Regions from separate parts of the Paenibacillus sp. J31P316 genome, predicted to be linked through region 2. Evidence: riboswitches for the same ligand, from Rfam matches in the RefSeq annotation. Region 2 holds a riboswitch; each other region holds the start of a gene.
What was found. Region 2 has a riboswitch for ZMP and ZTP ahead of AC0YNU_RS18170 (IMP cyclohydrolase). Riboswitches for the same ligand answer to the same signal wherever they lie in the genome.
Positions count from the first base shown of each region.

Region 1 (4,550 bases), on a different contig from region 2:
TGCGCGCTCAGCCGCAGGACGGCCGATCGTTTATGGATTCGACGGAGCACCGCTTTCCCCTGCCTCCGCTTCGTAAATTGAAAAACCAAAAAGCCATTGACCTGCTGCAAAGTGCAGCGGCCAATGGCTCTCGTAAAGGGCGGACAGCGCGAAGCCTAAGCTGCGGCCGCCCACATTTAGATTATCTTAATAAGCGATGCCCGGGTAAAGCGGGTATTGCGACACAAGATCGCTGACCATGCCGCGTGCTTTCTCAAGCACGGCTTCGTCTTTCGGGTTCTTCAGCGTCATCGCGATGACTTGCGCGATCGTGTTCATCGCATCTACGCCCATGCCGCGGGAAGTCGCCGCAGGCGTGCCGATACGGATACCGCTCGTGATGAACGGGCTAGTCGGATCAAACGGAATCGCGTTTTTGTTGACCGTAATTTGGACGGAATCCAGTACATGCTCGGCGTCTTTGCCCGTGATGTTCAGGTTGCGCAGATCGATCAGCATGAGGTGATTGTCCGTGCCGCCGGAAACGATGTTGATGCCTTGCGCGATCAGTCCTTCAGCCAACGCTTTGGCGTTGTCGATGACGTTCTTGCCGTATTCTTTGAACGAAGGCTGCAGCGCTTCGCCGAATGCAACTGCTTTGGCCGCGATAATGTGCATCAACGGGCCGCCTTGGGAGCCTGGGAATACCGCTTTGTCGATCGCTTGCGCCCATGCTTTGCGGCACAGGATCATACCGCCGCGAGGTCCGCGAAGCGTCTTGTGCGTCGTCGTCGTCACGAAGTGCGCGTGCGGCACCGGGCTTGGGTGAAGACCCGCGGCCACGAGGCCAGCGATATGCGCCATGTCAACGAAGAGCAGCGCGCCTACGTCGTTCGCGATTTGGCCGAGTTTCTCGAAATCGATGATGCGCGGGTACGCCGAAGCGCCTGCGACGATCATGCGAGGGCGGTGCTTGAATGCCAGCTTGCGCACTTCTTCGTAATCGATCGTGAACGTGTTCTCGTTAACGCCGTAAGCTACGAAGTTATACAGCAGGCCGGATGCATTGACCGGGCTTCCGTGCGTCAGGTGACCGCCGTGCGCGAGGTTCATGCCGAGTACGGTGTCCCCAGGATTCAAGGCTGCCAGGTAAACAGCCATGTTCGCTTGCGCGCCGGAGTGAGGCTGAACGTTGGCATGCTCTGCGCCGAACAGTTCTTTGGCACGGTTGCGCGCGATATCTTCCGCGATATCGACATGCTCGCAGCCGCCGTAGTAGCGTTTACCCGGATAGCCTTCGGCGTACTTATTCGTCAGAACGGAGCCCATGGCTTCAAGAACCGCCTCGGAGACGATGTTCTCGGATGCGATCAGCTCGATGTTGTCGCGCTGGCGTTGCAGCTCCAGGCCCATGGCTTTCAAAATTTCGGGATCTTGCTTACGTAGGTTTTCCATAATTGTATATCCTCCTAAAAGTTAGATGAGCGCAGCCCGATGCCGGGAAATACGTGATGATTCGGAAAAACAATCAACCCGACCTTGAGGCATACGCGTAGTAATGACAATGTTTAGTCACAATTGCTGCTAGTAGAGTCTGCCTCCGCCTCGCGTACATAAACCGCACGTTCCCCGCCGATCAGCTTCGGCCTCGTAAAGGCCATCGTCAAATGAGCGGATCCGATCGAACGGACGGATGGCCGTACCGGCACCGCGACGCGCTTCAAATGCATGCCGATGAACGTATCGCCGATATCGATGCCGGCATGCGCCTGCACGGTTTCGACGAGGCAAGCGTCAGGCAGCGCTCGGAACGCGTAGGCCGCCATGGAGCCGCCCGCCTTGCGTACCGGAACAGCCGATACGAGCTCGAGCCCGTAGCGCTCCGCCGCTTCGCGTTCGATGACAAGCGCCCTGTTCAAGTGCTCGCAGCATTGAAATACCGGGTAAAACCCAAGCTCGCGCCGCACCGCCTCGATGCCGGCATAGATCGCTTCCGCCGTCTCCAGCGTGCCGGACGTGCCGATCCGCTGGCCCAGCACCTCGCTCGTGGACACGCCCACGACGAGCAGCTGCCCTTGTCGAAGGCCTCCCGCTGCCGACAGCTCGCGAACGGCCGTCTCCACGTCGCTCGTCAGCCGTGCCGGCTGCCAAGCCGCTTCCGTATCCGTATGGCTCACGGTCATCCGCTCCTTATTCCGCGTGCGCGGGATGCGCGTATTTCGATTCGATCTGCTTCACTTTGCTCAAGCGGCCGACATGACGCTCGCCGCCTGAGAACGGCGTCTCCAGCCAGATGCGGATGATTTCCTGCGCCATGCCCGGTCCGATGACGCGCTCGCCCATAGCCAATACGTTGGTGTCGTTATGGTCGCGCGTAGCCTGTGCCGAAAACATGTCGTGCACGAGCGCGCAGCGGATGCCCGTTACTTTGTTCGCGGCGATCGACATGCCGATGCCGGTGCCGCAAATGAGAATACCCCGGTCAGCTTTCCCTTGCGCGACCAGCTCGCATACCGGCAGCGCATAATCCGGATAATCAACGGACTGCTCGCAGTCGCAGCCGACATCCTCCACTTCATGGCCCAGCGATTGAATGAAAGGGACTACGACTTCCTTTAGGCTATAGCCCCCGTGGTCTGCTCCGATGGCGATTTTCATCCTGCATATACCTCCCGATTGAGACCGCGCGATGGCGGAAATTGTCGATTCACAATGGTTCTAGTATACCTGATTTCGCTGGAAAAGACGAAAAAAGAGCAAGCATGCTTACGCACGCTGCTCTTTGCCCAGGCGACCGGCCGTATGATCCGATGCTCCACCGTGGTTGGACCCACTTTCGTCGCCAGTTACATCGGAAACCGTCTTTAATTGCTTTTATCATACCGGATCATGCCGGCAAAATCAATCCGTTCCGGACGAAATGCCCCACCCAATTATTTACGCTGCTGCAGCCGGTCGAGCAGCTTGTGGAGGGCTTTCTCGATCTCCGCGGCGCTCTCCTCGTAGATCTGCAGCGAGCCGCCGAAGGGATCGGCGATGTCGAAGCTCGGGATGCCAGCTTCCAGCTCCAGCAGCCTGCGGCGCTCCGCGTCCGTCAGCTGCCCGCCGAGCGCCTGCTTCATTTGAAAATCCGTGTACAGGCTCTCGAGCTCCGCGATGCGCCGCTGTCCTTCTTCGTCGTGATGCACGAATTCCAGCAGCGTATGCGTCTTGTCGACGGCCGCCGGGAAGCGCTGGAGCAGATGCCGTTTGTGGCTGGCCGTCATCGTCAATATGAGGTCGGCCCAGGTAACCGAACCGCTCTCGAGCGCGGTGGAGCCGTTGTTATGTTGAATGTCCCGGCGGCGAAGCACGGACTGCGCGTTCGTCGATACGGGCAATCCGTCGACGGTGGATACGCCGGCGGAGCGGACCTCCAGCGCCATGCCGCGCTTCTGGGCCAGAGACCGAAGCATAGCCTCCGCCATCGGCGAACGGCAGGTGTTACCGGTACATACGAATAAGATCCGTTTCATACGAGAAACCTCCTCTAGGTTGATTGTTGGCTTACTGTCTTCAGAATATGATCAACAGCCCAAACGTAAATAGAATGACGCCGCCGATCGCTTCCCCATATTCGCCCAGGCTGGAGCTGACCCTGCGGCCGAGCATCAGCCCCGCGATCGACATGCAGCCGCCGGCCAAGCCGAACAACAGCACAGCGACCAGCATATCCACGGCGAACATGCCAAGCGATAGTCCGACCGAGAACGAATCGATGCTGACGCTGAGGGCGAAGATCAGCATGCCCCATGCGCTGCGGGGATTGATCGACGTCACCGCCCCTCCGCGGAGCGAGGTGTAAATCATATGGCCGCCGAGCAAGAGCAGCAGCCCTCCCCCGGCCAGAGCGGCCACGCTGCCAAGCAGCGCGCCGACGTAATTGCCCGTAAAAATGCCCATCACCGGCATCAAGATATGAAAAAGCGCGATGAGCGCGCTCAGCTTGAGAATATCCAGCAGCCGAATGCCTTTGAGCCCGATGCCCACGCCAAGCGAAAATGCATCCATCCCGAGTGCCAGCGCGATGATAACCAGTGTCATCAACTGCCCCGCGTGCATGCCCGCCTCAACCATGCCGAACCACTCCCTGTCCATAATCTCATCCAAGCATATGCGGACAAGGTTGGAAAGATGACCGGAAGGGCTGGGGCGATTGGCGGGAGAGCTTGTGGAGGGCGGAAACGGCGATTCGAAGCGCCGGGGGCAGGTTACCGCCGGGCGCCCGGACAGTTGGCGGTTGTGATTCTATGCGTTCTGCCGCGAGGGTGCGCAATTCGTGCGGCAGACACTGCGGGCGTGGCTGGGATAAAGTGCGGCCGGCGGCACCCGGCGCACCCTTCGCCGGAATTCTGGCTGGCGTTACGCATGTGGTGCTCGAGGTGCACCTCTTGGCTGGCATCGTCCAGTTTTCGGCCAATGTGGTGCACTAGGTGCACCTCTTCAGCGAAATGGGATGCACTGCTTACCGCGCGAGCAGGCTGCGACGCGAGGGTCGCGCTAGACGCGGACGACGGAGTGGCCGGCTGCCT
Region 1 is NZ_JBWDNI010000013.1:76,703-81,252, forward strand. It holds gene AC0YNU_RS25330 (serine hydroxymethyltransferase) at 187-1,434, opposite strand; gene AC0YNU_RS25335 (TIGR01440 family protein) at 1,548-2,162, opposite strand; gene rpiB (ribose 5-phosphate isomerase B) at 2,170-2,637, opposite strand; ZMP/ZTP riboswitch at 2,757-2,839, opposite strand; gene AC0YNU_RS25345 (low molecular weight protein arginine phosphatase) at 2,913-3,494, opposite strand; gene AC0YNU_RS25350 (manganese efflux pump MntP) at 3,535-4,095, opposite strand; gene AC0YNU_RS25355 (L-threonylcarbamoyladenylate synthase) at 4,519-4,550, opposite strand, start outside.
Region 1: linked by a shared signal. The riboswitch ahead of rpiB (ribose 5-phosphate isomerase B) and the one ahead of AC0YNU_RS18170 (IMP cyclohydrolase) in region 2 are both predicted to bind ZMP and ZTP.

Region 2 (4,550 bases):
TAATCCCTCCCGCCGCGGTCGAGGTGGAAATCACGCCTAGCGCGTAACCGACATGCTTCTCCGGCGTATTCGTGCCGACCAGCGCCATGGACGTGGGACCGAAGCCGGCCATGAGCCCCTGAAAGACCCGCACGAGAATGAACGTATACGGATCATGGACGAAATAGTTGGCCAAATGCGCGATCCCGAGCCCGATGCCGGAACGGACCAGCATCAGTTTGCTGCCGTACTTGTCGCCGAGCGATCCCCAGAAGGGCGCGCATATGCCGCTGATCAGAAAACTGATCGCGATCGACACGCCGGACCAGGCTTCCAGCCCGCTTTGAACGCCCAGCTCCTGCTGCAGGAACAGCGGGAAGAACGGGACGGACAGCGTGTAGGCCACGAAGTTTAGGAACAATCCGAGCCATAGGATATACAAGTTGCGCTTCCAGTCGGGCAACGTTCACATCCCCCGTTCATAAGCAGGATGTCGTCCGTTGCCGTTCGTCGATACATTACGCATTGGATGCCTCGGGGCGATGGATGACCAGCTGTCCTTCAATGTTCTGAGGCTGGCGAAGCAGGTTGAAAATCGGACAGACCCGTTCGATCGCTTCATGCAGCGCCTTCAGCGTTTCCTCGGATTCATCGGATTCGATCACCAGCTTGTAGCGCAGGTTATGGGGATAGACGGGGATTTCCTCGTAGCCGGGACGGCCGGCAAGCGGATGCATCTCGCCTTCCACCTCCACATCGATGGCGTGAAGGGAAACCTGAAGTTCGGCAGCTTGAATCAAGGCGATATGCGTCAAACAGCTGCCGAGCACGCCAAGCTGCAGCTCCGGCGACGAAGGACCGAGATCGTAACCGGCGAAATCCGGCGGGCTGTCGCTGATGACCTGAAATTCCCGGATGCGGATCTCGCGGACGCCGCTGCGTCCCAGCACCCTTGCTTTGGCTCGAAGCTTCGCGCTCGCCTGTTCGGGTTGCGATTCCGCCTTCTCCCTGCGGGCAAACAGCGCGATGCGCTTTTGCCGTAAATACTCGTTTAATGCTCCCATACCTTTCTTCCACCTTTCTCCGAGGAATAAGTGCGGTTCTATCGATTCACAGATCCCCTTATTTATTATTTATAATTCCTATGCGGAAAGTAGGTTATCAATAATATAGATGATACGCAGGGGGATGTATAATAGAAAAAACCAATTGGAATATTCAAGATTCTGATGAAGGAGCTGGAAGCGCACGGCGAAAACGCTGTCAAGAAAGCCGCAGGCGTAGGGAATGAAGACGTTAAGCTTGTGCCTCGTGGGTTGGGTAATAAAGGGAATTTCCGCCTGAGCAAGAATCTATCTACCAGGATTTAAAAAAGCCAATGGACGGTAGAAATGAGGATTTGCGATGGATGTCGTGATAAGAGCCTGCACCATGGAGGACGTTGGAGAGGTCATGATCTTGATGAGCGAATTAGGCTACCCCACAAGCTATGAGGAGATGAACGAACGCTTCAAAACGATTTCGTCCGATCCCAGCTATTGCACCTTGATTGCCGAAACGAATGGCGAAGCCGTCGGCTTGGTTGGTCTGCAAAAAACCTATATGTACGAAAAATCCGGCCAGCATGTACGTATCATTGCCCTGGTGGTACACCATGCATTTAGAGGTCAAGGTATTGGAAGATTGTTGATTGCAGCGGCTGAGAATTGGGCGAAGAACCAAGGTGCCGGCTCCATGTCACTCAATAGCGGCAATCGCGCAGAGCGGGAAGACGCTCACCTCTTCTATCAACGGCTCGGCTTTACGGCCAAGGGCACTGGCTTTATTAAAGCCATCTTGTGAAATCGTTGCATGCTATATGCAACTTCGTACGATCTGCAATAAATTGGGGCTGTACTGGGGAGTTTGCCGCGATTAGGACTTGATAGAACTCCCTACCCCTTGCTACTATTGGAAGTAATTAAAAACTTATATGTGACTGGCGAACATGGAGATCCATGAGGGAGCATATAAGCTGGAGCCGTACGCCTGGGCAGAGGTAAGGGGAATTTCCCCTTGCCTCTTTATGTTTATATGGGGAGGCGCATGAAGGATGGAAACCGTTCAGCACTTGTTCGACAATCCTTATCCCGGAAGAACGCTAATCGTAGGCATGACCCCGTCCGGATCGCATTACGTTCAGGTGTATTGGATTATGGGGAGAAGTCCGAACAGCCGCAACCGTGTCTTCGAACTCGAAGGTACCCGCGTAAGGAACACTGCATTCGATCCAGCTCTGTTGGAAGATCCGTCCCTGATCATTTATAATCCGATCCGGCACTGGGGTGACATGCACATCGTCTCGAACGGCGATCAGACAGAGACGATCTATGAGGGCTTGCAGCATAACCGGTCCTTCGAGCAATCGTTAATGCTTCGCGAGTTTGAACCTGACGCGCCGCACTTTACGCCGCGAATATCGGCCGTGATGGATACGCGCCTTCAACAGTACAACCTGTCGATATTAAAAACGCACAATAACGATCCTTCGGTCTGCGTGCGGAATGTTTACTCCTATGCGGCGTTCAAGAACGGGATCGGTCATTGCATTCACACGTACCGAACAGAGCAGAACGGAGTGCTTAAACCGTTCGAAGGTGAGCCGCTCGAAGTGCCAATATTCGATTCCCTTCGTGAAACGGCAGACTTCTATTGGGAACAGCTCCATCCCGATAATAAAATATCGTTGCTGGTCAAGTTCGTCCGCGTTCGTGATCAAGAGATTGGCTTTGAATTTCGCAACAAGCATCATGCCGATTAAACTCGGCAGGCTTTAATAAACCCGTCAGAGACACATAAAAAACAGCACAAAACAGTCCAACTCGGCGAATTGGACTGTCAGGCTATTGAGGAAGCATCCGCTTGAATTCTTCCTTCAATTGGATTTGGTTACTTGAACTGAAAAACTGCGATATCGCAGCTTTCCAAGCTCTATACGGACCAAATGCACCGAAAAGATGCTGATTGGCAGCTTTTTCTTCATTTTCACGTTAATAAGAGGCGAAAAGCTGCTGTACAGCAGCTTTCAGGCTTCAAACGGACAAAATGCGCTAAAAAGCTGCAGAATCGCACATTTTTTCCATTTTATTCGCTGGCGAGACCCGAAAAGCTGCCCAACAGCAGCTTTTCAAGCTCCACGCAGCCATAAATTGCGCTGAGCGGTCACCGTTTGAACGTACATGGAATTCCTTGCACACTTACAGTTCCACTCGACGAGCTGCCGCTCCTTACCCGATATAGACAACCGCGCCTCCGCGCCGAAACGCAGCCGGCAGCTCTGTCTCCAGCTGCTGCAATCTGTTCAGCATATGCTCCAGCGCGTCGCCGCTCATCTTAGCGGCTGCCCAGTCTTTCAGCAAAGAGATTTCCCCCACAATCGCGGGTACATCCTCGCGCTCCACATCCGTGCCACCTTGGAACAAGGAGGTCCACTGCAGACCCAGCTCCTCTGCTGCCGGCCCCCAGTACTTCGTATAAAACTCCTCGGTCGCTACAGGCAGCATGAACGAGCGTTCGAATTCATCTTCGGGATCGATGATAATGGCGCTGATCGACATCTTTACTTCACTCCAAATCTAATCGAGAATGTGTAATCCGGAAAATCCTGGCGCAGCTTGTTCAGGCTGTTCTCCGCCGCGGCGCGCAGCTCCGGCGAGTCGCCGTCAAGCTGGAACTGGAAGTTGCGGATCCCCTTGATTTCATCCAAGGTCGGAATATCGGAAGTGCCGTCCGGCGTTCTGCGCGTTCCGACTGCCTTTTCCATCAGGTTGTTAATACGCGTCCGCGTCTTCTGATAAAGCTGTTTATCCGTAAACTGCTGCGGCGTCTGCTGCGGCTTGCCGGTCTTCGGATGGATTTTATTGAGCCCCTCCGCAGACTTGGCTTCATAGAATATCCCGTTCTCGACGTCTATGCCGTCGAATTCGCCAATGGCACCGCCCCGACTATCGTGCAGCTCAACGCCTCTATACTTCGCCTTGCTCCAGTGCACGTAATCATCCGAGTCTTTCGGCTTGGCTTGCTCGCGATCATCGGGTTCCGTTTTCTTGCCAGGCCCATCCGCGTCCGGCTTATTGGGAACGTCCGGTTTGCGGGGAATGTCCGGCTTGGGCTTGGTTCGGCGTTTGAGCAGCTTCTCCAGCCAGTCCTTGAACCGTCCCCCGCCCTTCTTGGCCAGACGGCCGAACGGCACGCGGCTGAGCGCGAGCGCGATCAATGCCGAGGCGGCATTCTCCGGCGTAAGCAGCCGCTTCGGATCCCGAATATCCTGCGCGATCTCGTGGCCGCTGCCCGGGATGCTCGCCACGGTCAGCGCGAAGCCGAGCGCCGGCCAGAAGCTGACGAACAGCAGGGCGAGGGCGAACGCCCCCAGAATGATGGCGCCTTTCTCCGAGAAGCTGAGGCGATCCCACCAATTTTGCAGCGAATCGAACATGCAGGCGAAGCAGGCGGAGGCGTCCGGCTGCACATGCGCCTGCCAATACGCCGCGATGCCCGCTAGCATTCCCGCTACGATCAAGAGCGCGGTCAAG
Region 2 is NZ_JBWDNI010000005.1:133,220-137,769, forward strand. It holds gene AC0YNU_RS18155 (MFS transporter) at 1-442, opposite strand, end outside; gene AC0YNU_RS18160 (OsmC family protein) at 498-1,043, opposite strand; gene AC0YNU_RS18165 (GNAT family N-acetyltransferase) at 1,384-1,821, shown strand; ZMP/ZTP riboswitch at 1,944-2,020, shown strand; gene AC0YNU_RS18170 (IMP cyclohydrolase) at 2,072-2,779, shown strand; gene AC0YNU_RS18175 (hypothetical protein) at 3,246-3,575, opposite strand; gene AC0YNU_RS18180 (PrsW family glutamic-type intramembrane protease) at 3,578-4,550, opposite strand, start outside.

Region 3 (4,550 bases), 130 kb from region 2:
TACGTGGATATCGAGGCTGGCGAGTGCTGGATTTCCTTTCGTGCCGACGATAAAGTCTATCGTCATGCGCTTGCTTTAAACGACGATTGGCTGAGTCTCGAATTGTTCGCGATCTTCTCTGAATTGCTTGCCGCGAGCGGCAGCCCCAAACGGTTCTTCTTCTCGGATACGGGCAATGAACTGTTGGTCGTGCTTATCGACAAGGATAATTTCCGTCCGCTGAACGAGCTGATCAACATTTTCTTGCCGACCATGCAAGATTAACAAGAGGTCTTGCGATACTATAACTCCATATTCACAAGCAACGGCAGCCTATTATCGTGGAAGCTCACGAGATAGACTGCCGCTTTTTATGCCTATGGAAGGCGTTAAATCTCTTCCGCCCCGGAGGACAATAATAGGGCTCGTAATTCCGACAAGTGATGAATGACTGCCAGCGGACAATGCCCATGAGGCAGGGGCTTGTTCTTCTTATTGAACCACACGGATTGCATGCCGTTATCCATCGGGCCGGCAACATCGTTCGTCCAGGAGTCCCCCACGACAAGGACTTGCTCGGGCCGCAGGGAGGTGGCGCGCAGGATGTGCTGATAAATTTCGCGGGTCGGCTTCTCATGTCCAACGGCACCGGAAATAAATACAAGCTCTGAAGCTAACGCATCGCTCAATTGAATGGCCTCGAGCTTATGCAGCTGCCAATCCTTGCTCCCGTTGGTGATGATCCCGACTTGATAATGTCCGTGAAGCTCGCCGATCAGCTTGTTGACGTCGTGATCGGGCTTCATATGACGCTTGCTGGTGGATTGATAGAGCTGCTCAAAATCGAATGCGATGGCGGGGTCCGCTTCCTTCCCGGCCTGCTCCATCGCATGCAGAAATCGTTTCACCCGAAAATCTTCGACCGTGATTTGCAGATTATCCAATTGTTCGACCAAACGCTCGGTGACTCGTTCGAAGATCGCGAACATCTCGTTCGTGTCGAGCTCGCTCGTGAAATAATGCTGCGTAAACGTTTCCTTGACGGAAATCTCCCAATAGTCATCGAAATGAACGAGCGTATCGTCCAGGTCGAATAAAATCAGTCGGATTGGCCGCATCCTCGGTCCCCCTCAGCAACTCTTAACATGCTTGCAGGATTACAATATACGTAGGCTCGGTCGCTTTTTATTCCTCGACTTCAAAAATAGAATCCACGATAATCGGCAGATTATCTCTCAAGGAGACCGCTCCCAGGACGGAACGGGCATGCTGGCCGCGGTCGCCGAATACATCCAGCATGAGATCGGAGCATCCGTTCAGCACCTTGTGGTGTTCTTCGAAATCCGGATCCGCATTGACGAAGCCTTGGAGCTTCACGACCCGTTTCACTTTATCCAGCGAGCCCAATGCCGATCTCAGGACGGCCAATATCTCAATCCCCGTCTCTCTAGCGAATTGATAGCCTTCCGCGGTCGTAAAATCCTTTCCCAGCTTCCCTTTCGGTTTGCCGGCAGGGCCTTTCCCGGAAACAAACAACAGTCCGTTTACGTTCACGCAGTTCGCGTATTTTGCCGCTGGCTCGCTGGCAACGGGCAATAGAATTCCTAATGATGCCAGTCTATCATCTACCGACTGCTCAGGCATGTGCGCTCCTCCGTCGTGGGTGAATTTTCCACATTGTACTGCTTGTTCGGATTTAATTCAATACAATCCTATTTCTCCTTCACAATGGATTATTCCAGGACGGGGGTTGCTTTGCCGGCATCGCGGGTGTATCCTACAACTATCGATTCACAAGCGAGTGTGACTGGCGTAACGCGGCGAACCGCGGGGGAGCACATCGTTCATACGGCCGTACGCCTGGGCAGAGGTAAGGGAGCATATCCCTTGCCTCTTTCTGTTTAAATAGCCTCAATTGGAAAGGGTGAAGACTCGTGTCACAAGCGGAAACGATTATTCTTGACGGCAATGCGGTCGCGGAAAGCATCAAGGCGCAATTGTCTGCTCGCATTGCGAAGCTGGCTGCAAAGGGGATTACGCCTTGTCTGGCTACGATTCTGGTCGGCGATGACCCGTCCTCCGCAACGTACGTGCGGATGAAAGGGAATGCCTGCAGGCGGCTCGGAATTGCTTCGATTCGCGTTGACTTGCCAGCCAGGACGACGACCGAGGAGCTGATCGCCGCGATCCGCGAATTGAACGCGGACAAGGCCGTGCACGGCATCCTGCTGCAGCATCCCGTGCCGCATGGCATCGATGAGCGCGCGGCTTTCGAGGCGATCGCCATCGAGAAAGACGTCGACGGGGTGACGACGCTCGGCTTCGCGCAGAACGCGTTCGGCTTCGCGGATTATCCGTCCTGCACGCCGGCGGCGGTCATGGCGATACTGGACTATTACAAGCTGCTCGTGCAGGGCCGTCATGCCGTCGTCATCGGCAGGAGCCCGATTCTCGGCAAGCCCGTGTCCGCCATGCTGTTGAACGCGGACGCGACGGTCACGACCTGCCATTCGCGGACGACCGACTTGCCCGCCGTCGTCAAGCAGGCGGATATCGTCGTCGCTGCCGTCGGCAAGCCGAATTTCGTGCAAGGCGATTGGATCAAGCCGGGCGCCGTCGTGCTCGATGCCGGCTACAATCCCGGCAATATCGGGGATGTGGATTATGAAGCGTGCTCGGCGAATGCCTCCGCCATCACGCCGGTACCGGCAGGCGTAGGGCCGGTGACGATCGCGACGCTGCTGAAGCATACGGTGGATGCGGCGGAGAAGTTCGGGGCGCAACAGTAGCAAGACGTAAGAGACCAGTAGCAACTGCCACAGCAACAGCCAGAGCAACAGCCACAACACCAGCAATAGCCAGAGCAACAGCCACAACACCAGCAATAGCAAGAGCAACAGCCAGAGCAACAGCAACAGCAACAGCAACAGCAACAGCAACAGCAACAGCAACAGCAACAGCAACAGCAACAGCAACAGCAACAGCAACAGCAACAGGTTAGTGCAGTACTTCCGCCAAGAGCAAGTGCGGCCTGAAGCCGCCTCTGCGATAAAAGCCCGCTTACCCCTTCGTTCCACGGGGCAAGCGGGCTTTTTCGTGCTGCCTTGGTAGGTGTGTCTTCCGTCACGTTTCGAATGCTTGCTGTAACTTTGTGGAAGCTGCAACCGTCTAGTACCAGGACATACCCAAGCGATTCGAAGGAGGCATTTTACCATGCGCAAACTCAAACGCACGTTGTTCGGCGTGCTTGCTGCGGGACTCGTCATCACTTCCCTGGGAGACGCGGGCACGGCTTCCGCGCAATACGGCAGTGCGCCAAGCTATAGCCTGAACACGAGCTACGGCTTCGAGAATCCCGTTCCGGCAGCCGTGCCGCTATGGAGCGCGGAGCTCGACCGGCCATCCAGCACGGACAGGACCCTCATTCCGCCGGTTGTCGGGGCGAAGAATCTGTACTACGTCAAGAATGGCGCGTTGACGGCACGCGGCATCGTATCGGGCAAGACGCTTTGGACGTTCGGCTCCAAGCTGCAGCCGGGCTCGGCCGTCATTGCCGGGAACTTCGTCTATGTCGGCGCCGCGGACGGAAGCGTCTATCGAGTGAATGCGTCGACGGGCGCGGGCAAGCGGCTGTACCAAACGAAGGACAAGACGCTCGCCTCGCTCCAAACCGATGGCTCCGCGATCTATGCATTCTCGAATACCGGTTTGGCGGCCATTGATCTCGCGACGGGCAAACTGAAGTGGGCGGCAGGAAGCGGCGGCGGGGGTCATGGTGAAACGATTATGCTGGATAACCTGCTGCTTGTCGGAGCTTGGGAATCCGGCGCGATCACGGTGAATATCTTCTACGCGATCGACAAGGCGACGGGCAAGACGCTGTGGAGACTCGAGGGCAGCCATAACAAGCTGCTCAAGGCGGACGGAGATACGCTGTATTTCAACAATGACTGGCCGCGCAACGACATGTCGACACACGTCGTCACGGTCGATACCGTGAACGCCAAGACCGGCAAGGTGACGGGAAGCCGCGAATACGTCAAAGTCAGCACGGCTCTCGATCCACTCGTCCAAGCGCCAAAGTTCGTCACGGTCGACGGCAACGACATCTACGTCGTGACTCAGGATAACGGCGTATTCTCGTATAATATGAACGACGATCCGGATGCGGTGGCCGCGGCCTATATCGGCGACGGGGGCGACTTCATCGCCGGACCGTACAACGGCAAGCTATTTTTCCAGAACCCCAACAATCTGGGCCTGCACGGCCGCAAGCTGGTTGATCAGTCGACGGTGTATTACGAGGGGCTGGACAATCCGGCGAGCCGGGTGGATTTCGTTAACGCGGGGATGTACGTCGGACAGACGGACGGAGATATCTATGCGCTGAACGTGAGCACGGGCAAGGCGAAGTTCCGCTTCCAGACGCAAGCCCGCAATTTCGGACCGTTCCAGGTCGCCGGCCGCACGCTGCTCGTGCAGGCGGAGGGCAAGCTCTATGCGTTCGCGCTGCCGGAGGAGCTGACGAAACCGCTGGACACGGGCTCGACGGGAGCGTTCGTCAAAGCGCA
Region 3 is NZ_JBWDNI010000005.1:4,264-8,813, reverse strand. It holds gene AC0YNU_RS17655 (hypothetical protein) at 1-264, shown strand, start outside; gene AC0YNU_RS17650 (HAD family hydrolase) at 369-1,097, opposite strand; gene AC0YNU_RS17645 (RidA family protein) at 1,165-1,623, opposite strand; ZMP/ZTP riboswitch at 1,773-1,852, shown strand; gene AC0YNU_RS17640 (bifunctional 5,10-methylenetetrahydrofolate dehydrogenase/5,10-methenyltetrahydrofolate cyclohydrolase) at 1,914-2,768, shown strand; gene AC0YNU_RS17635 (outer membrane protein assembly factor BamB family protein) at 3,193-4,550, shown strand, end outside.
Region 3: linked by a shared signal. The riboswitch ahead of AC0YNU_RS17640 (bifunctional 5,10-methylenetetrahydrofolate dehydrogenase/5,10-methenyltetrahydrofolate cyclohydrolase) and the one ahead of AC0YNU_RS18170 (IMP cyclohydrolase) in region 2 are both predicted to bind ZMP and ZTP.